Linked DNA regions of Cryptosporangium arvum DSM 44712. The protein of the gene in region 2 interacts with the protein of the main gene of each other region in a pairwise test. Links are inferred from orthologs where the notes say so. Each region holds a gene or a part of one and is shown on either strand. Other genes may lie near its edges. The genes, in order: aceE and nth.

Region 1 (10,371 bases), 1.7 Mb from region 2 along the record:
CCACCGATCGCACGCTCGCGCGGCGGTACGAACGGCTGCGCTCGAACGGGGTGCTGCGCGTGGTCGGATTACCGCACGCGGCCGCGCTCGGGCACGTCGACTGGCTGGTCCGGATGCGGTGCGCGCCGGACGCCGCGATGCCGGTGGCGTCCGCGCTCGCCCAGCGGGCGGACACCTCGTGGGTACTGATCCTGTCCGGCGGCACCGAGATCAACTGCATCACGCGGACGCGCCGCCAGCAGGACGAAGGCGAACTCCTACTGCAGAAGCTGCCCCGGACGTCGGGGGTCGCGGCGGTGTCCGCGCACTGCATGCTGCGGTCGGTGGCGGGCACGAGCGGGTGGCCGGGGCGCACCGCGGCGCTGGACGCGGCGCAGGTCGCCGCCCTGACTCCCCCGGCGGCCACCGGCGGCGATCCGGTGCGCGCCACCACGGCCGACAACCAGCTGCTCGCCGAGCTGGCCAAGGACGGGCGCGCGAGCTTCCCCGCCCTCGCGGCCGCGACCGGCTGGTCGGAGTCCACGGTCCGCCGTCGCCTCGAGGCCCTGCAGCACGGCGGAGTCCTCTACTTCGACGTCGACGTCGAGCCCGCAACGCTCGGCTTCACCGCCGAGGCGGCGCTCTGGCTCACCGTCGACGCGTCGGCCCTGAACGCTGTCGGCCGCGCCCTCGCCGAGCACCCCCAGATCGCCTACGCCGCCGCGGTGACCGGCCCCTCGAACATCGCCGCCGCCGTGGTCTGCCGCGACCTGGACGGCCTCTACGACTACCTGGCCGACGGAATAGGCGCCCTCCCCGGCGTCCACCGCACCGAAACCGCCCCGGTGGTCCGCCGCCTCAAGGGAGCCGGAACTCTCCTGGTGCCGTAATGGTCGGCGCGGTAGCCGCATCGTCCATGCGACCGAGCAGAGTCACTTGCTCCTCGGTCGCGCCATTCAGCAGGGTGCCCCGTGGCGGTGCATCGCGTCTCGGTCCCGCCGGCAGGAGGCGGCGCGGTCCGCGTGCACCAGCGAGGTGCCGTCCAGCTTCTTGTTGCCGGACGGCACCTCGGCCTACAGTGTGGTTGTCAGAACCAAAGAGCCTGGTAGAGCACCAGGACCGCCACGGTCGCGACAGTTGGCGCTGTCATGATCGTGATCAGGCGCAGGGTCGGGCCCCATCCTCGGATGGCGGCCCGTACTGTTTTCCACTGGCCTTCCGGATCAGCCATTCACCTCCTCCTCTCGGTGGTTTGCCGCTGCGGCGGTGCCCGGATCAGGAGCGGTGCGGCGTGACCGCCTGACCGGTCGAATGCGCTGGAGGTTGGGCTTCCCCTTGCGCGTGGGCTTGGGCTTGGGCTTGGGCTTCGCATCGGGCTCGGGCGTGGGCTTCACCGGCCCGCTCTTGGCCCGGGCCGTGATCTTCGCGCGGGCCTTGCTCACGGCCTCGGCCTGGAGCTTTGCCCGGTCGTCGGTGGAGAAGCCCTGCGTGGGCGCGCGCCAGCAGATCGTCTGGATTCCGTTGGATGCTTTGGGGTTCCGGACCCGTTGCGTGCGCTCGGCCAGCAGTTTGGCCTTACGGAGTTCGCCGTATCCACGTTCGACGCTCCGCTCAGAGATGCCGTACCACTCCTCACCGCGGGCGGCGGCTACCGAGAAGCGTCCGGGCTTGCCCGGATCTTGCGTTTCCTTCAACGCGATCAGCAACATCGCCTTGCCCGGCAACCGGAGCGCGTCTGCGGGCGTCGAGCCGTCGACGATCGGGTCGATCCAGTAGAGGTGCGGCACGGTGAAGTACCGGTCCGAGGGGTTTGTCCCGGGGTTCTCCCAGTCGTCGCCACTTCCGTCTTCCCGACACGGCGTGATCCTCGTACCCCGCCCGACCGACTCGCGTCTCACCAGCCCGCGCTTCTCCAACTCGGTGAACGCTTTCGACGCGGCGTTGGGCGTGCACTCGCCTCCGTGGTCGGTGGTCAGCATCAACGCCCACTGCGACATCGGGAGGGGTTCGGCGTCACCGTCGATGGCCGGCCACAGCGCGTGGAGCAACAGGAGCGCGTCGAGCGCCCGCTCCTGTCGGTCGGCGAGCAACTGACCGAGGACCGAGCCGCGCGTCCCGTCGTCGGCTTTGTCGTGGAGCTGGACGAATTCCTTCCGGAGTGGCACGTACCCGCGGAGTGCCCTGTCCAGCAGCGCTCCGCGCGTACCCACGCGGTCGAGTGCCACCTCGTTTTCGAGGTCGGCGAACGGGTCGGTCATGGGCGCGACGTTACACGGATTGGTTCGGTGACTAGTTCCCTACCCGCGATCGACGAGGGACTACAAGTCGACGATCAGTGCTTCTTCAGGCGGGGTAATGCTATTCCGCTACGAAATCGATGCGAGGCCGGAGTGCGAGACCATGCGAGATCGATGCGAGACGAGATCCAGGTTACCTAGCGAGTAGGGCGGCCGGGCGGCGCAGCGGCGGGAGCGACGCCCGGGCTCCGCCCGCCGCTCGGCGGTTCTTTGCGCGAGTCTCAGGCGCTCCAGGAGGTGATCGGGTTACCTCCTGAGCGCGGCCCCGTCCTCGTGGGCACGCTCGGCATAACGGTCGATGCGCATCAGCGCGTGGTCTGGCGCTGCTTGTCGGCGGCTGCCGGATTGCCGACGAGTTCCTGCGCGCAAGTCGCGGGACGCCCAACCGTCCTCCCGTCCGGCCGCGCGTACCCGCTCTGCGGCTGCCCGTCCGACGGCTTCAGGTCAGCTCTGTCGAGGGCCGGATGGCCGGGAGCGCCCACGCGCCCAGCCAGGTCGCGTTCTGCTCGGCTCGGCCGAGCCAACGGGCCGTGCGGCCTGCGACGCCGACAGCGGCGGATCGGCCTCCTGGCCCGCCGCGTCAAAGGAGCCGGAACCCTACTGGCCTTTAACCAAACAACGGCGGTGGAGCCCGCTCAGGGCGGCGCTGCGCCGTTCTGAGCGGGCCGTGCAAGTGGGCGCAGAGGGTTTCGAACCCCCGACCCCTCGCTTGTAAGGCGAGTGCTCTTCCACTGAGCTATGCGCCCTGCATCAACGAGGGTAGCGGAGGCCGCTCACGGGGCCAGTGCCGCTACGGCGCCGGCGTAGTCGTCGGCCGAGCGGGCCACGCCGATTCCGGTGACGACCTTCCAGCGGACGATGCCGTCGGCGTCGACGAGGAACGTGCCGCGGCGCGCGGTGCCCTTCTGCTCGTCGAAGACGCCGTAGCTCTGCGCGACCGCGCCGTGGGGCCAGAAATCCGAGAGCAGCGGGAAATCGAAGCCCTCCTGCTCGGCCCACACCTTGTGGACGAAGAACGAGTCGACGCTGATCGTCAGCACCTGCACGGTGTCGTTCTGGAGGCGCGGCAGGTCCTCGCGGATCGCGGCGAGCTCGCCGGAGCACACCCGGGAGAACGCCAGCGGGTAGAACACGACGAGCACGTTCCGGGAGCCCTGGAAGTCGGCCAGTGACACCAGCTGGTGGTTCTGGTCCGGCAGCGTGAACTCCGGAGCGATGTCGCCGACTTCCACCGGCATGGTGAGTCCTTCCAGAGCACGGCAGCGGCACCGGGAGCGCGGGAAAGCGCGCTGCCGGTGTCAGCGGATGGTCGGGGTCAGCGCTTGGAGCGCGCCGCCTTCGGCGCGACCAGACGCGCGCCGGACCAGTCCTGCGCGGCGCTGATGCTCGACGTCTGCTGCAGACCCGCGGTGGGGGCCACCTCGCTGATGTCGCTCGGCTCCACGTGTCCGGGCCGGCCGGCCTTGGGTGTCAACAGCCAGACGACGCCGTTGTCGGTCAGCGGGCTCAACGCGTTGACAAGTGCATCGAACAGGTCACCGTCGTCCTCCCGCCACCAGAGCATCACGACGTCGACGACCTCATCGGAGTCTTCGTCGACCAGATCGTCGCCCACCCGTTCGGCAACGGCGTCACGCAGTTCGTCGGCGCAATCGTCGTCGAATCCGATCTCCATGACCACCTGCCCCGGCTGGATGCCGAGCCGGTCGGCCGGGCTCTTGACGCCGTCGGCGTGACCCGCGGTCGCGCTCACTCTTCGGTTCCCTCCTCCTGCTGATGGCGGCGCGTCGCCGCCTAGTTCGGTAGTCCACACATACATCCAACGCAGCGCAAGTGTTGCCAGCGATAAGTCCGCGCGCGTCGCACCCACCAGTACCTGACGGACCAGTACTTACCCGCAGGTCAACCGCCGAGAAACGAAAACCGTACCTGCCGGTCGTGGTTGTCGACATTGAGATCGACCAGACACAGGCTCTGCCACGTTCCCAGCGCCAGCCGGCCCCCCAGTACCGGCAGCGTGGCGTACGGGGGGATCAGGGCCGGCATGACGTGGCTGCGGCCGTGCCCGGGGCTGCCGTGGCGGTGCCTCCAGCGGTCGTCGGCCGGCAACAGGTCCTCCAGCGCCGCCAGCAGGTCGTCGTCGCTGCCCGCGCCGGTCTCCAGCACGGCCAGCCCGGCGGTGGCGTGCGGCACGAAGGCGTGCAGCAGCCCGTCGCCGCGCGAGCGGACGAAGTCCGCGGCGCGGTCGGTCAGGTCCTGAACGACCGGTGACGATCCGGTACGGACGGTGATGATCTCGCTGTCCACGTGTTCTATCCTGCCCGTCGCGTGCTCGCCTGGCGCATCGGGTGGGTCTGCGAAGATGTCACCCTACGGGTGGGGCACACACTACCGGCCGGTAACGGTCCCCCGGAGCTAACCATCTCCGCGCCTACGGGGCAGGATGGATCGGTAAAGCGAAGAGGCCTCGGGCGGTCGCCGACCGTGATCGACCGGACCCCACCCACCGACGAGTGTGAAGGATCGACGTGGCGAACTCACGCGAACGGCTCCCGGTGATCAGCGACGGGCTACCTAGTCAGCTCCCGGACATCGATCCCGGAGAGACGTCCGAGTGGCTCGAATCGCTGGACGCAGTGATCGACAACGCGGGCCGTCAGCGTGCCCGGTACATCATGCTGCGTCTGCTGGAGCGGGCTCGGGAAAAGCAGGTCGGTGTCCCGGCGCTGCGCAGCACCGACTACATCAACACGATCCCGCCGGAGCGCGAGCCCTGGTTCCCCGGTGACGAGCACATCGAGCGCCGGCTGCGGGCCTACATGCGCTGGAACGCCGCGATCATGGTGCACCGGGCCCAGCGCCCCGGCATCGGCGTCGGCGGGCACATCTCCACCTACGCGTCGAGCGCGAGCCTCTACGAGGTGGGCTTCAACCACTTCTTCCGCGGCCACGACGACCCGGGCGGCGGCGACCAGATCTACTTCCAGGGGCACGCCTCCCCCGGTATGTACGCGCGGGCCTTCCTCGAGGGTCGGCTGAACGAGCACCAGATGGACGGGTTCCGCCAGGAGTTCTCGCACTCCGGTGGGGGTCTCTCCAGCTACCCCCACCCACGCCTGATGCCTGACTTCTGGGAGTTCCCGACCGTCTCCATGGGTCTGGGCCCGATCAACGCGATCTACCAGGCCCGGTTCAACCGGTACCTGCACTCGCGCGGCATCAAGGACACCAGCCAGCAGCACGTCTGGGCGTTCCTCGGCGACGGTGAGATGGACGAGGTCGAGTCGCTCGGCGCGATCGGCGTCGCCGCCCGCGAGGAGCTCGACAACCTGACGTTCGTCATCAACTGCAACCTGCAGCGCCTCGACGGGCCGGTCCGCGGCAACGGCAAGGTCATGCAGGAGCTCGAGGCGTTCTTCCGCGGCGCCGGCTGGAACGTGATCAAGGTCGTCTGGGGCCGCGAGTGGGACCCGCTGCTGGCCGCCGACACCGACGGCGCGCTCGTCAACCTGATGAACACCACGCCCGACGGCGACTACCAGACCTACAAGGCCGAGTCCGGCGCGTTCGTCCGCGAGCACTTCTTCGGGCGCGACCCGCGCACCCGCAAGATGGTCGAGCACCTGAGCGACGACGAGATCTGGAACCTCAAGCGCGGTGGCCACGACTACCGGAAGCTCTACGCGGCCTACAAGTCGGCCACCGAGCACACCGGGCAGCCGACCGTGATCCTCGCCAAGACGATCAAGGGCTGGACGCTGGGCAGCCACTTCGAGGCCCGCAACGCCACCCACCAGATGAAGAAGCTGACCGAGGACGACCTGAAGGAGTTCCGGGACCGGCTCTTCCTGGAGATCCCGGACGAGAAGCTCGACAAGTACCTGCCGCCGTACTACCACCCCGGTAAGGACTCGGACGAGTACCAGTACCTGATGGAGCGTCGCCGCCAGCTCGGTGGCGCGATCCCGAAGCGCGTCGACCGCAGCAAGCCGCTGGCCCTGCCGGGCAAGGAGATGTACGCCCAGCTGAAGAAGGGCTCCGGCAAGCAGAAGATCGCCACCACGATGGCCTTCGTCCGGTTGCTGAAAGACCTGATGAAGGACAAGAACATCGGCGACCGCTTCGTGCCGATCATTCCCGACGAAGCGCGGACGTTCGGCATGGACTCGCTGTTCCCGACGGCGAAGATCTACTCGCCGCACGGCCAGCAGTACACGTCGGTCGACCGCGAGCTGATGCTGGCCTACAAGGAGTCCCAGCAGGGCCAGATCCTGCACGAGGGCATCAACGAGGCCGGATCGGTGGCGTCGTTCACCGCGGTGGCGACGTCGTACGCCACGCAGGGCGAGCCGATGATCCCGATCTACATCTTCTACTCGATGTTCGGGTTCCAGCGCACCGGCGACGGCTTCTGGGCCGTCGCCGACCAGCTGGGCCGCGGGTTCGTGCTCGGGGCCACCGCCGGGCGCACCACGCTCAACGGTGAGGGCCTCCAGCACGAGGACGGCCACTCGCTGCTGCTGGCCTCGACGAACCCGGCCGTCGTCGCGTACGACCCGGCGTACGCCTACGAGGTCGCGGTGATCACCGAGGACGGCCTGCGCCGGATGTACGGGGAGAACCCGGAGAACATCTTCTACTACTTCACCGTCTACAACGAGCCGATGGTGATGCCGGCGATGCCGGACCACGTGGACGAGGAGGGCATCCTCCGCGGCCTGTACCGGTACGCGCCGGCCACGCTGACCACCGAGGGCGCTCCGAAGGCGCAGTTGCTCGCCTCCGGGGTCGCGCTGCCGTGGGCGCTCAAGGCCCAGCAGCTGCTCGCCGAGGACTGGAACGTCGCGGCCGACGTGTGGTCGGTCACGTCCTGGACGGAGCTGCGCCGGGACGCCGTCGAGGCCGAGGAAGAGGCGTTGCTGCACCCCGACGGCGAGGCGCGGACCCCGTGGGTCACCGCCCAGCTGGCCGAGGCGCAGGGTCCGGTCGTGGCGTCCAGCGACTGGATGCGCGCGGTACCGGACCAGATCTCGCGCTGGGTTCCCGGCGACTACACCTCGCTGGGCACCGACGGCTTCGGTGCGTCCGACACCCGGCACGCGCTTCGTCGCCACTTCAAGGTCGACGCGGAGTCGATCGCGGTGGCGACGCTGCGGGCGCTGGCCAAGCGGGGCGAGATCGAGGCCTCGGTGGCGTCGGACGCGCTGGCGAAGTACCGCATCGACGACGTCACGGCGGCCCCGCCCGGCGAGACGGGCGGGGCGTCCTAACGCGCGTCCCGCGTCGCCAGAACACGCTCCGGTACCGCTTCGGCGGTGCCGGAGCGTTTTGCTGTCCGGACCGCGAAGTGGGTCAGCAGGGCCAGCCCGAGCAGCAGGTAGGCGTTCCGGACCGGCAGCAGCACCCAGACGTCGTTGGGGTGGTCGACGAACTGCGTCGCCCACATCGGTGAGAGCGCCAGCACCGCTCCGGTGGCCAGGAACGCCCGGCGGTAGCCGTCCCGCCACAGCACCGCCAGCGCCGGCAGCGCCCACACCCAGTGGTGGCTCCACGAGATCGGCGACACCAGCAGGCCGGTAAGCCCGGCCACCGCGAACGCCCCCAGCCAGTCGTCGCGCCGGGCGTACCGCACCGCCACCGCGATGCCCACCGCCGACAGCACCGCCGGGAGGACGTGATACCAGCTGCCGACGTCGCCCAGCAGACGCGTCAGCGCGCCGTACGGCGACTGGTTGCTGACGTACGGGACGCCGACGCGGGTGCTGTCGTAGAACGTGTCGCGCCAGTACACGAGCGAGGCCTCGGGCGCGACGATCCACGCGCCGAGCGTCGCGGCCCCGAACGTGACCCCGGCGACGACCGCCGCACGCACCCGCCCGGCGGCCAGCAGCAGCACGACGAAGATGCCCGGCGTGAGCTTGACCGCCGCCGCGATCCCGATGCCGATCCCCGCCGGCTTGCCCGCCGCGACCCGCCGGAAGTCGATCGCGACCAGCGCGAGGAGGAGCAGGTTGATCTGGCCCAGGAACAGCGAGTGCCAGACCGGTTCCAGCATCAGCCCGGGCACCACCCACCGCCACGGGACGAACTGACGGCAGGCCACGGCGAACGCCCCGACCGACACCAGCTCCCAGAGCACCCGGGCCGGCACCAGGGGCACCCACGACAGCGGCTCGAACAACACGGCTGCGAACGGCGTGTACGTGAACCAGTGCGCGGCCTGCTGCTCCAGGTAGAGCCGGGCACCGTCCCCGACGACCTGACCACCGAGCCGGTAGATGAAGAAGTCCAGCGGATTCCACAGCACCGCGAACACCACGACGAGCAGAACCTGAACCCCGAACACACTGGGTAACCGGAAACGATCGGGCAGCTTCATGCCCGGAACGGTCGCCCGGAACCCCGGTCGTCCACATCGGTCCGTGGACGACAGACGACCTGGTCAGCAGGCCTAATCCTCCGGGCTGACCAACCCGAACTGGTAGGCCAGGATCACCAGCTGCACCCGGTCCCGGGCGTCCAGTTTCGTCAGCAACCGGGCCACGTGTGCCTTCGCCGTGGCGATGCTGATGAACAGCTCGGCCGCGATCTCGGCGTTCGACAGCCCGCGCCCGACGAGCGTCAGGACCTCGCGTTCCCGGTCGGTGACCCCGGCGATCGAGGGACGGGCCGCCGGCGCCGGCGTGCGTCCCGCCAGCGTGTCGACGAGCCGCCGGGTGACGCTCGGCGCGATGAGCGCGTCCCCGCCCGCGACCACCCGGATCGCGGCCAGGATGTCGTCGAGTCCCATGTCCTTGACCAGGAACCCGCTGGCCCCGGCACGCAGCGCCCCGTAGAGGTACTCGTCGTCGTCGAACGTCGTCAGCACCACGACGCGGGTGTCCGGCAGCGTCTCGGCGATCTTCGCGGTGGCGGCGATCCCGTCCAGCTCCGGCATCCGCAGGTCCATCACGACGACGTCGGGCCGGTGCTCGCGCGCGAGCGCGACCGCCTCGGTGCCGGTCGAGGCCTCCCCCACCAGCTCGAGGTCGGCCGTCTCGGCCAGCAGCACACGCAGCGCGGACCGGATCAGCGGCTGATCGTCAGCCAGGACGACACTAATCATGAAGGGGGATTGTCGCCGCCACCCGGAAGCCACCCTCCGGGCGAGGTCCGGCGGCGAACGTCCCGTTCAGCAGCGTCACCCGCTCGCGCATGCCGACGATGCCGTACCCGGTGCCCGGAGGGCCGGTTCCGGAGCCGGAATCCAGCACCTCGACCCCCAGTTCGGAGCCCCGGTAGTCCAGCCGTACCCAGCAGGCGTCGGTGCCGGCGTGGCGAACCACGTTCGTCACCGACTCCTGCACGATCCGGTACGCCGAGAGTTCGAGGTTGGCCGGGAGCTCCCGGACCGCGCCGGTGCGGGTGACCTCGACGCGCACGGAGGCGGCCAGCCGGTCGAGGTCGGCCAGCCGGGGCGTCGGGATCGTCGGTGCGCCGGCCGGTTCCGAGCGCCGGAGCGCGGCCAGCGTCCGGCGCAGCTCGGCCAGCGCCTCGCGGGACGTCGTCTCGATCGCGTCCAGCGCGTTGCGCGCCTCGCGCGGCTGGGTCTCGATCACCCGCCGCCCGGCGCCGGCCTGGAACGCGATCACGCCCATGCTGTGCGCGACCAGGTCGTGCAGCTCCCGCGCGATCCGCAACCGCTCGGCCGCGACCGCGAGCTCGGTCTCCTCCCGACGCCGCGCGCCCGCGTTCTCCCGGCCCTGCCGGATCGTGTTGCCCACCGCCCACACGCACCCGACCGCCAGCGCGAGCACGAGCGCGGTGGTGAACGCCCCGCCGCTCTCCACGTAGAACGCCGCTCCGAGCAGCGCGAGCACCGCGAACGCGACCCCGGCGCCCGGCAGCGACACCCGCCACGGCCGGACGGTGGCCAGCCGGCCCACCGCGACGAGGACCGCCGCGCAGCCGACCGGCCCGACCGTCTCGGGGTCGTAGAGCGGGGTGAGCAGCGCGGTGAGCAGGAGCACGAGCCCCAGCCCGAGGACCGGTCGGGCCGACCACAGGACCGGCCAGGCCAGCACGACGAACAGCGGCACCACTACACCGGGACCGC
Region 2 (9,931 bases):
GACGTCCACCCGACCTACCCACCACCCCCTGGACGACGACCCTGACCATCCGCGAAGCACTGACCCACCGCGAAGCCGCCCTCGTCGACCACGCCGATCTCCTACTCCTGCAACCACTGACCCCCGAAGAAACCGGCCTACTCCCCCAAAAAACCGAACCCCACCCACCCGCCGACACCCTCACGGTCATGAGCAACCACGGCGTCCGGCACGGCCGGCTCGGCGTCACGCCGGTCGAGCACCACTACTTCGGTTCAGCTCTTCGAGGTCGATGACAACCTCGTCCTCCCGAACGTCACCCAGCTCGAGAGCCCGTACCCGAGCCCGATAAACCCCCCGCGCTACCCGCTCGCACCCCAGCCTCCCGGCCACTACCGCGTTGCCGCCCGTGTACTCGACCCACGCGAAACCGTCCTCGGAGAACGAGCGCACGAGCACCGGCTCCCCACGCCACACCCCCACCACCCGCACGTACGTCAGTTGCGACACCGAGTCCAGCGGCACCACCCGCCGCCATCGCCCCTCCCCCACGAGCTCGAACCCGTCCACGGCGACGTCCGAATACAGCCGGATCTCCGGCGACGGCGGGGCCGGGAACGCCTCGTACGTCTGGCCGCGCCAGGTCGCCCGGTAGTTCATGACCGGCGCACCATCAGCCAGCGCCGGTGGTCGGCGTCGAACACCGCGATACGCCGCTCCGGCCCGTCGACCGGCAGGTGGAAGATCTCGCTGCCGTGCGGCGGCATCAGGCCATCCACCTTGTACTCCCGGATCACCAGCGCCGGGCCGGCCACGAAGCCGGTGCCCCGGAACGGCGGCGGTTCGACGACCCAGCCCGACATCGCCGCTGCGCCGGCCTCGTCGGTCCAGCCGTACGGAATCCGGTACAGCGCCGGGCCCACCGAGAACCATCGCAGCAGATAGACGTCGTCGGAAGCGGGAAGTCCGAGAGCTTCCAGCAACGGCCCAGGAGACCCCGGCAACGAAGCGTCATCAACAGCATGCGCAAAACCACTGATATCGAGCGCTTCGCCGCCGAGATACGCGGTCACCTGGTCGAACGTGACCACCATCTGCAGCAAACCACCGCCGATCGGCTCGCGGGCCAGCCGCGCCACCGTGCCCGCCTCCAACAGCAACTGCGACGGCAGCCCCGGGTCGACGGCCAGCCCCCACCCGGGATCGGGCCAGAACGCGGCGAGCTGGCGGAACGCGATCGGCCGCGACGGCTCGGAGACCAACGCCGCCGACGAGAACGCCGGTAGCCACGTCTGCCCCGATACCGAAACCGTCGCCCACGTCAGCGGCTCGACAGGCGGTACCGGCACCACGAGATCAGCGTCCCGCAGCGCGGCGAGCGCGGCACTCAGCTCGTCAGTCACAGCCCTGGGTGCTGACCTCCTCGGTGGCGCGCTTGCCCTGCACGGCGGCGTCGGAGACCTGGTCGACGCTGAGCGCGAAGCCGGTTTCCTTGTCGTCGACGGCGGCGGCGAACACGACGCCGTAGACCGTGCCGTCCTTGGAGAGCAGCGGACCGCCGGAGTTACCGCTCCGGACCTGCGAGCGCAGCATCAGGACCTCGCGCGTGACCTGCCCGGACTGGTAGATGTTCGGGCCCTTGATCGTCCGCTCGTCCCGGATGCGCGCGGCCGTTGCGGTGTACGGGCCGTCCTCCGGGTAACCGACGACGATCGCGTCGTCCCCGCTGGCCGCCCGCTGGTTGAAATTCAGCACCGGGGCGTCGAGACCGTCGACGTCGAGCACCGCGACGTCGACGTTCGGGTCGTAGAAGACGACCTTCGCCTGGAACTTCTCGCCGAGCGACTCCACCTGGACGTCCTCGGTGCCGGCGACCACGTGCGCGTTCGTCATGACCCGGCCGTCGCTGTAGACGAAGCCGGTGCCCTCGAGCCGCCGATCGCAGGACGGCGCCTGACCGATGACCTTGACGACCGACTGCTCGGACGCGCGGACCACTTCCGAGCGTGCCAGCGCATTGTCCGGCGGAGCGACCGGGCGCACCTCGGTCGGTGTCAGCGGGCCCAGCACCTGCGGGAAGTCACCTTGCTCGACGACGTCGCCGAAGCGGTCGTAGAGCGAGCGCACGGTGTCGGGCACGGCGTCGTTGACCGCGGGAATGATGACCGACCGGCGCACCTGCCCGGCCAGCCACGGCGAGGACGACGACGCGAGCGGCGTCGCCACCATCCAGGCGACGAGGAGCAACGCGATGACCGAAACGATCGACCCGCCGAAGCCATCGACCACCCGCAGGCTGGACGAGCGCATGCCGGCACGCACCCGGCTGCCGATCGCCACCGCGAGGACCTGCCCGATCAGCGCACAACCGAAGGCGACCGCGAGCGCGGTCGCCACTTTGCTGGTCTGGCTCGCGAATTGGTTCGCGATCACCGGGGCTAACTGGACACCGAACAGCGCTCCCCCGAAGAACCCGACGAACGACAGTGCCCCGACGACGAACCCCTGGCGGTATCCGCTCACGGCGAAGCCCACGATTCCGACGAGCAAAGCGAGGTCGAGGAGGCTTCCGTCCACTCGAGGTCCTTCCGGTGCAGTTACGTCGCGGTCAAACTCATATCTCAACTCACGTCGATGACGCCCACCATGTTCGACGTGAGGTGGAACGTGCATACGAAGTCATAGCGTCCGCGACTGAGCGTGACCTCGATCGACCGTTCCTGGTCCGTGGACACCAAGCCGGTATTGATCTTGGCGGGACGGACCTCCAGATCGTGGGGCGTTCCGCCAATTGTCCGGAGTGTTATTCGCAATTTGCCAGGCTTGGCCCTGATTACTGACGGCTCGTAACGGAGCTGGTCGTCACCGGTGATCGTGATCGACTGGACACCGTCGGTGCCGGCCGTCGCGCTCGCCATCGTCGTCGGCGATTCACTCGCCTCACCGCCCGGCCCGCCCTTCGAACATGCTCCGACGACGAGCACGGAGAGCATGGCGGCGAGCACCGGCACGACGACGGCCGCCAACGGGGTCAGAGCCCCGGGACGACGCGACAAATGCACAGGGCCACCGTAGCTAACTGCTACCAGGTCACCGGACGGCATCCGGCGGACGCGTCCGCATCGCCAGCGCGAGATCCTCGGCCGGCAGGTCACGCATGGAGTTGCGGTTCCACGGCTCGGCCCACCCTCCGAGCTCGAGGACGAACGAGATCAGACCGGCTGTGAACCCCCACACGAACATGTCGCAGACGTCGAAGCCCGGACCGGCGATGCCGCTGGGATGACGTACCCGGAAGCGGTTGGCCGGGTCGACCAGATCGGCGATCGGCACCCGGGCGACGGTGGCGACCTCGGCGGGGTCGGCCGGGCCGACCGCGTGCGGCCGTTCCCACCAGCCGAGCACACCGGTGACGACGAAGCCGGACACCGGGATCAGCACGGGCGGGAGCTCGCCGATGACGTGGACGGAGGCCGGATCGAGCCCGACCTCCTCGTTCGCCTCACGCAACGCGGTGCCGACCGGCCCGTCGTCGCCCGGGTCGGTGGCACCACCGGGGAACGCCGGCTGGCCCGCGTGTTTGCGTAGCGTCGCGGCGCGCTGGAGCAGGAGGACGTCAGGCCCGTCCGGGCCCTCGCCGAACAGGATCAGCACGGCGGACGGACGACCGCTGCCGTCGGGGGGTGGCACGAACCGGGAGATCTCTTCGCTGCGGACCCGCGGCAACGCGTCCACCAGCCGGCGCAGCCACGACGGGAGCGTCTCGGCGCCGGGTTCGGGATGCCCAGGCGTGTCCGGGCCTACGTCCGGGAAGCTCACTGCGGCACCGCTTCTCGCGTCGTCACCACACCAGAGTGCCCCCGCGGCGCGTGATCGCACAGTCGCCGACGGTTTCGCACGAGCAGAGCAACGGTGCGGACGGCCCCGGTCATTCCACCGTCACCCCGAGATGTTGCCGGACCAGAGCGTTCAACGTCGCGTCGGTCAGCGGCGTACCGCGATGGACGTGGACGACTTCACCGGCCGCGGAGACGAACGCGGTGGCCGGGAGCGCGTTGACGCCGAGCGCCTTCCGCACCTCCTCGCCACGGTCGAAGACGTTCGCGAACCGGACGTCGAGTTCGTCGGCCGCGGCGACCGCGCGCGAGGCGTCGTCGGCCGTGTTGACCCCGACGACGCTCACCCGATCACCCGCCGACGCCGCGAGCCGGACGAACGCCGGCATCTCCTTGCCGCACGGCGGGCACCAGGAGCCCCACAGGTTGAGCACCACCGGATGCCCGGTCGGCGCGCCGATCGTCACCTTTTTCCCGGACGGATCCATGCACAACAGCGGCTCGACGCTCCGCAGCGGGCTGTCGGCCGGCGCCGAGCCCGCCGCCGCCGGGCACGCGGCGAACTTGCTGCTCGCGAACGCCGCCTTCGTCGGTTTCGGCTCGACGTCGGCCGGACCGCTGCTAGAGCACCCCGCGAGGAGCACCACGAGCGCGACGGCCAGTAAACGCTTCACGCACCCACCATCGCGGCGAGTTCGTCGACACGCGGGCCCTTGAGCAGCTTCACCGCCGCCGGTAGGTCGGTGGGGCCGGTGCCGTACGACGGGCACAGCGCCTTCAGCGTGCAGGCGCCGCAGGCGGGCTTGCGCGCATGGCAGACCCGGCGGCCGTGGAAGATCAGCCGGTGGCTGAGCATCGTCCAGTCTTTGCGCGGGAACAGGTCGCCGACGATGTGCTCGACCTTGACCGGGTCTTCCTCCGCGGTCCAGCCGAACCGGCGCACCAGGCGCCCGAAGTGCGTGTCGACCGTGATGCCCGGGACGTCGAACGCGTTCCCCAGCACGACGTTCGCGGTCTTGCGCCCGATGCCGGGCAGCGTCACCAACTCGCCGAGCGTGTGCGGCAACTCGCCGTCGAACCGTTCGACGAGCGCCTGACCCAGCCCGATCAGCGAGTTGGTCTTGGCCCGGAAGAAACCGGTCGGCTTGAGGATCGTCTCCATCTCGGTGCGGTCGGCACCGGCGTAGTCCTCCGCCGTGCGGTACTTCGCGAACAGCGTCGGCGTGGTCAGGTTGACCCGCACGTCGGTGGTCTGTGCGGACAGGATCGTCGCCACCGCCAACTCCAGCGGCGTCGTGAAGTCGAGTTCGCAGTGCGCGTCGGGATGGGTCTCGGTGAGGATTCGATGCATTCGGCGCGCCCGGCGCTTCAACGCCAGCGGACTCTCGACGGCGACTGTCACGCCAGAGAGACTACGACTCCCCTCTGACAATAGGGCGCAGCCGGGGAAGGCGGGCGGTGGGCTGATCGGCCAGATCGTGATCGGCGCCAGGGGCACCGGGGTCGGAGATCCGGTCGGTCGAGTTCCCCACCGTGTCCCGCGCGGCTCGCAGCGCGTCCCGGAGCGCACCGGCCGTGGGCAGGCGCTTCTCCGGCTCACGGGCCATGCCGGCCCGCAGCACGGTGATCACCGCGTCCGGCACGCCTTCGATTCCCGGGATCGGCGCGGAGTGCAGGGCCGCGATCTCGGCGTCGGTGGGATTCGCTTCCGCGAGCGGCCACCGCGGCGGACGTCCGGACAGCAGCGCGTAGAGCGTCGCGGAGAGCCCGTAGACGTCGACCGCCGGTGTCGGCCGCCGCGACCAGAACATCTCGGGCGCGGCGTAGGCGGGGGTGAGCACTTCCAGCGTCGACATCGACTCGGTCGTCGGGTCGTACCGCGCGGCCAGGCCGAAGTCCGCGAGCTCGGGGTGGCCGTAGCGGTCGTAGAGAACGTTCGCGGGTTTCACGTCACGGTGCACCACCCCGTAGCGGTGCGCGGCCGCGAGTGCGTCCGCGATCGCGACGCCGATGTCGAGCACGCGGTCGGGCGGCAGCGGGCCGTGCTGACGGAGGTAGTCGGCGAGTGACCCGGCCGGGCAGAGTTCCATGACCAGATAGGCACGCCCGTCGACGGTGATTCCGGCGTCGTGGATGTCGATCACGTTCGGATGGCCGGAAACTTGGCCGGCGGCGCGCACCTCGGCCCGGAACCGGGCGCGGTCGGCTTCGTCGAGCAGAATCCGGTGGTCGATTTTCACCGCGACCTCGCGGCCGATCGACTCCTGCAGTGCTCGGTAAACGGTGGAAAAACCGCCGCTACCCAGCACCGACAGCATCGTGTACCCCGGGACCGGGAAAGCGATCTCCACCCGGCCTCCCGTCATCCGACTACCGGATTGAAAGCCTACGATGCACCGGTGCCGCTACGAGTCGGACACCGGACAGCACCACCATTTCAGGCTATCCGTCCGTCTTTTTCCGATGCCCTAAAGTGCGGAAACCGAAACGATCAAGGGAGTCGGGAGCGGGTCATTGCCGGTCCCGTCCCACGCGCCCCATAGACTCAAGGCCAATCGGCCGCTGCTGGAGGTGGGGTCATGGACGAGGTACTTGCCCGGTCAGGGCTGTTTCAGGGGGTCGAGCCGGAGTCAGCTGAGGCTCTCGCGGCCCACCTGGAGTACCTCGACATCCCGAAGGGTCACACGATCTTCTCCGAAGGAGAACTCGGTGACTCGCTGTATATCGTGATGTCCGGGAAAATCAAGGTCGGTCGTCGCGCTGCCGACGGCCGCGAAAACATGATCGCCGTGATGGGTCCGTCGGACCTGTTCGGCGAGCTCTCTCTGTTCGACCCCGGCCCGCGGACGGCGAGCGCGGTCGCGGTCACCGACGCCAAGGTCGCGCGGATGCGGCAGCAGTCGCTCCGGCCGTGGATCACCAACCGGCCCGAGATCGCCGAGCAGTTGCTCCGGGTGCTGGCCCGGCGTCTGCGTCGCACGAACGACGCACTCGCCGACCTGATCTTCACCGACGTGCCTGGTCGCGTCGCGAAGAACCTGCTGCAGCTCGCGAAGCGGTTCGGGACGCGGGAGGGCAGCGCGCTGCGCCTCACCCACGACCTGACGCAGGAAGAGATCGCGCAGCTGGTCGGGGCGTCCCGCGAGACCGTGAACAAGGCCCTGGCCGACTTCACGTCGCGCGGCTGGCTCCGCCTCGAGGGCAAGAGCGTCGTGCTCCTCGACCCCGAGCGCCTCTCCCGCCGCGCCCGCTGAAAATCTGACCTGAAGCAGGCCTACTTCACGAAGTAGGCCTGCTTCAGCTCGTCGGTGCCCTTGCCGGCCAGGCAACGGAATTTGGTGGCGCCGTACGCCGACACGGTCGTCCGCCACCCGGCGGTGTCCTGACCGGTCGTCGACAACGCTGCCTCCAGCACGGTCGGCGAGCACAGGAGCTGGACGTTCGGGTCGTTCCTGATCGCCTTGGCGTCGGTGGCGCTCGACGCGAGCGTCCCGATCACGTAGGTCTCCCACGTGTGGTTGTTGGTGCAGCCGCGGGATCGGATACCGCCGTCCGACCGGTCGCGCCAGCACTCGGGCTTCGCCGGGCACGACGCCTGCGCGGAGGTGCCGCTCGCCGCGACCACTGCCACCTCGCACACGCTCCCGAACGCACCGACGGTTCCGGTAGCGGACGGCAACCCGTCCAGCGGGAAGCCCGGCAGCTCGCCGGAGCGCGTCGGGCTGGGGACCGGCGTCGCGTCCGTCGGCGCGGGCCCGGTCGTTTCCTCCGGCACCGGCTCGTAGTCCGTGGTCGTGTCCGAATCCCCGACGACGGCCAGCAGGGCCGACCCGACGACGCCACAGATCAGCAGTGCGACCGCGACCGCGATGATCATGACCATCAGCCGCTTGGTCTGGGGCGAGAGGCCCTCTTTGGTCGGTTGGGGGGCGTGGAAGCCGTGCGGCGGCGGGCCGTAGGGCGGGCCGCCTGCCGGCTTGCCGCCGGACCCTCCCGAGACCTGCTGCACCGGGCTGAACGGGCTGCTGGAGAACGCCGACGTCGGGGGCTGCCCACCCATCGGCGGCCCCGTCGGCGGCGCCTGCTGCCAGCCGGCACCGGGCGCGCTGTAACTGCCACCACCCGACGACGGCGGCCCGTAGGAGGGCGCACCGAACGAAGGCCCCCCGGACGAAGGGCGACCCCCGGAAGGACCGCCCGACGACGGTGTCACCGGCGGCGTGCCCCCGAACGCGCCGTGCCGCGACCCGGTGTCGGAGTCGAGGTCGAGCGCCGCCAGCGCGTCACGCAACTCCCCCACCGTCGGGTAGCGGTCCTCCGCGTACGGGGCCATCGCCTGCCGCAGCACCGCCGAGAGGTTCGCCGGGATCCCCGGGATGTCGGGAATCGGCTCGTCGAGCATCATCACCATCGTGGCGAGGCTCGGCGTTCCGGTCTCCGGCCACCGCGGCGGACGCCCCGACAACAGCGCGTACAGCGACGCGCCGAGCGCGTACTGGTCACCGAGCGGCGACGGCGGTTCCATCCGGAACACTTCCGGCGGCGCGTAGGCCGGTGTCAGCGCCTCGATCGTCACCGACAGCTCGCGGCTCGGATCGGGCAGCGCGGCCAGACCGAAGTCGGCCAGGCCGGGCACGCCGTACCGGTTGATCAGGATGTTCCCGGGTTTCACGTCGCGGTGCAGGATGCCGTTGTCGTGCGCGGCCTGCAGCGCGTCGGCGATCTTCACCCCGACGTCGCGGACCTCCACCGGGGAGAGCGGCCCGTGCTGGCGCAGGCGCGTGGCGTACGAGCCGCCGGTGCAGAGCTCCATGACCAGGTACGGGTGGTTGTCCTCGGTGACACCGGCGTCGTAGATGTTGACGACGTTCGGGTGCCCGGACATCCGGCCCGCCGACTCCGCCTCGCGGACGAAACGCCTGCGGTCACGCTCGGATTGCAGGGCCCTGGTGTCGATTTTGAGCGCGACTTCGCGTCCGATCGAGTCTTGGCGCGCGCGGTACACGGTCGAGTAACCACCACGGGCCAAAACGGTCAGATCGGACAGACCGGCCACCGGTGATGCCGGCTGGGTTCCGGACGCCTCACTTCGCACGTGGACGACCGTACCGAGTTCCCGCGAGTGATGGGTCGTGAGCTGTCTCGCCATAGGTGCTCTTAAGCACTGGTGTCACTAACCGGACGGTCGCTCCAGTGCGTGAGCCAGCGCAACGCGGTCACGGACGGTGTCGCTGGCGGCGCGCTCCGAAGCCTGTTCGGTGCCGTACGCGAGCGCGACCGCCTCGTCCGCGGCCGTGAGCGCCTCGGACAACGCTCCGGTGGCCGCCAGCGACACCGCCAGCGCCCGGCGCGAGACGACCCGGCTGCGGACGTCCTCCGCGGGCACCCGCGACGCCCGGCGCGCCCACTCGAGCGACTCCTCCGACTTGCCCGCCTCGAGCAGCACGCCGGCGTAGTGCGCCAGCGCCTGCCGGCGGGGGAACAGCAGCGACGGACCGCTGGGATCGTTCACGACCTCGCCCAGCAGTTGCAGCGCCCCGTCGCGGTCACCGGACAACCGCCGGGCCTGCGCCTGCAGGACGAGCGGCCCCACCCGGGTCGACGGGTCGACGTCGAGCGGCTCGATGAGTTCGAGCGTGCGCACCGCGTCGGCCTCGGCCGCGGCCAGCTCACCGGCCGCCAGGTAGCAGTAGCCCCGCACGGTCAGCGCGATGCCCGCGGTGAGCGGGTGCCCGACCTGCGCCCCCGTCTCCAGCGCCTCGCTGAGCAGGTCGACGGCGTCGTCGAGGCGGTCCATGCCCCGGGCGATCACGCCGCGGACGGTCAGCGCGAGGCTGGCGCCCCACGGGTCGTGCCCGGTGAGGAACGCCGCGTGTGCGAGGTCGGCCTGCTGGGTGGCGTGGGTCAGGTCGCCCAGTTCGGCCGCCGCGAACGCGTCGACGATCCGCAGCGCGGCCACCGCCCAGCCGTCGGCGACCCGTTCGGCGTAGGGGACGAACTTCTCGGCCAGCCGACGTGCTTCGTGCAGGCGTCCCTCCAGCAGGCGGACGAACGCGGTCGTCCCGCGGACCCAGGAGCGCCCGGCCGGGTCGTCCAGCCGGGCGAACACCGCCCTG

What was found.
Region 1: the proteins of nth (region 2) and aceE interact in binary tests that used the Escherichia coli proteins (3 or more experiments, as listed by UniProt). The link is inferred for Cryptosporangium arvum DSM 44712 from one-to-one orthologs.

The regions. Positions count from the first base shown.
Region 1 is NZ_KK073874.1:1,980,961-1,991,331, reverse strand. What follows is about bases 4,426-7,746. They hold aceE (pyruvate dehydrogenase (acetyl-transferring), homodimeric type), read left to right. Parts: upstream 4,426-4,804; coding sequence 4,805-7,546; downstream 7,547-7,746. Other genes in these bases: CRYAR_RS42885 (glycosyltransferase 87 family protein), read right to left, coding at 7,543-7,746; CRYAR_RS09215 (YjbQ family protein), read right to left, coding at 4,426-4,583. In the rest of the region: CRYAR_RS09240 (Lrp/AsnC family transcriptional regulator), read left to right, coding at 1-869; CRYAR_RS46910 (hypothetical protein), read right to left, coding at 1,067-1,210; CRYAR_RS09235 (hypothetical protein), read right to left, coding at 1,203-2,237; CRYAR_RS09225 (peroxiredoxin), read right to left, coding at 3,050-3,514; CRYAR_RS09220 (DUF3052 domain-containing protein), read right to left, coding at 3,592-4,029; more of CRYAR_RS09215, read right to left, coding at 4,179-4,425; more of CRYAR_RS42885, read right to left, coding at 7,747-8,655; CRYAR_RS09200 (response regulator), read right to left, coding at 8,728-9,381; CRYAR_RS09195 (sensor histidine kinase), read right to left, coding at 9,374-10,371. UniProt on the Escherichia coli protein: Component of the pyruvate dehydrogenase (PDH) complex, that catalyzes the overall conversion of pyruvate to acetyl-CoA and CO(2).
Region 2 is NZ_KK073874.1:276,941-286,871, reverse strand. Bases 3,352-6,232 are described here. They hold nth (endonuclease III), read right to left. Parts: upstream 5,218-6,232; coding sequence 4,486-5,217; downstream 3,352-4,485. Other genes in these bases: CRYAR_RS01335 (serine/threonine-protein kinase), read right to left, coding at 5,228-6,166; CRYAR_RS01345 (TlpA family protein disulfide reductase), read right to left, coding at 3,908-4,489; CRYAR_RS01350 (NUDIX hydrolase), read right to left, coding at 3,352-3,726. Outside these bases: CRYAR_RS46690 (hypothetical protein), read left to right, coding at 1-275; CRYAR_RS01370 (hypothetical protein), read right to left, coding at 226-639; CRYAR_RS01365 (hypothetical protein), read right to left, coding at 636-1,331; CRYAR_RS01360 (MarP family serine protease), read right to left, coding at 1,375-2,556; CRYAR_RS01355 (cupredoxin domain-containing protein), read right to left, coding at 2,601-3,005; more of CRYAR_RS01350, read right to left, coding at 3,070-3,351; CRYAR_RS01330 (Crp/Fnr family transcriptional regulator), read left to right, coding at 6,395-7,069; CRYAR_RS01325 (serine/threonine-protein kinase), read right to left, coding at 7,090-8,910; CRYAR_RS01320 (adenylate/guanylate cyclase domain-containing protein), read right to left, coding at 8,989-9,931. UniProt on the Escherichia coli protein: DNA repair enzyme that has both DNA N-glycosylase activity and AP-lyase activity. The DNA N-glycosylase activity releases various damaged pyrimidines from DNA by cleaving the N-glycosidic bond, leaving an AP (apurinic/apyrimidinic) site.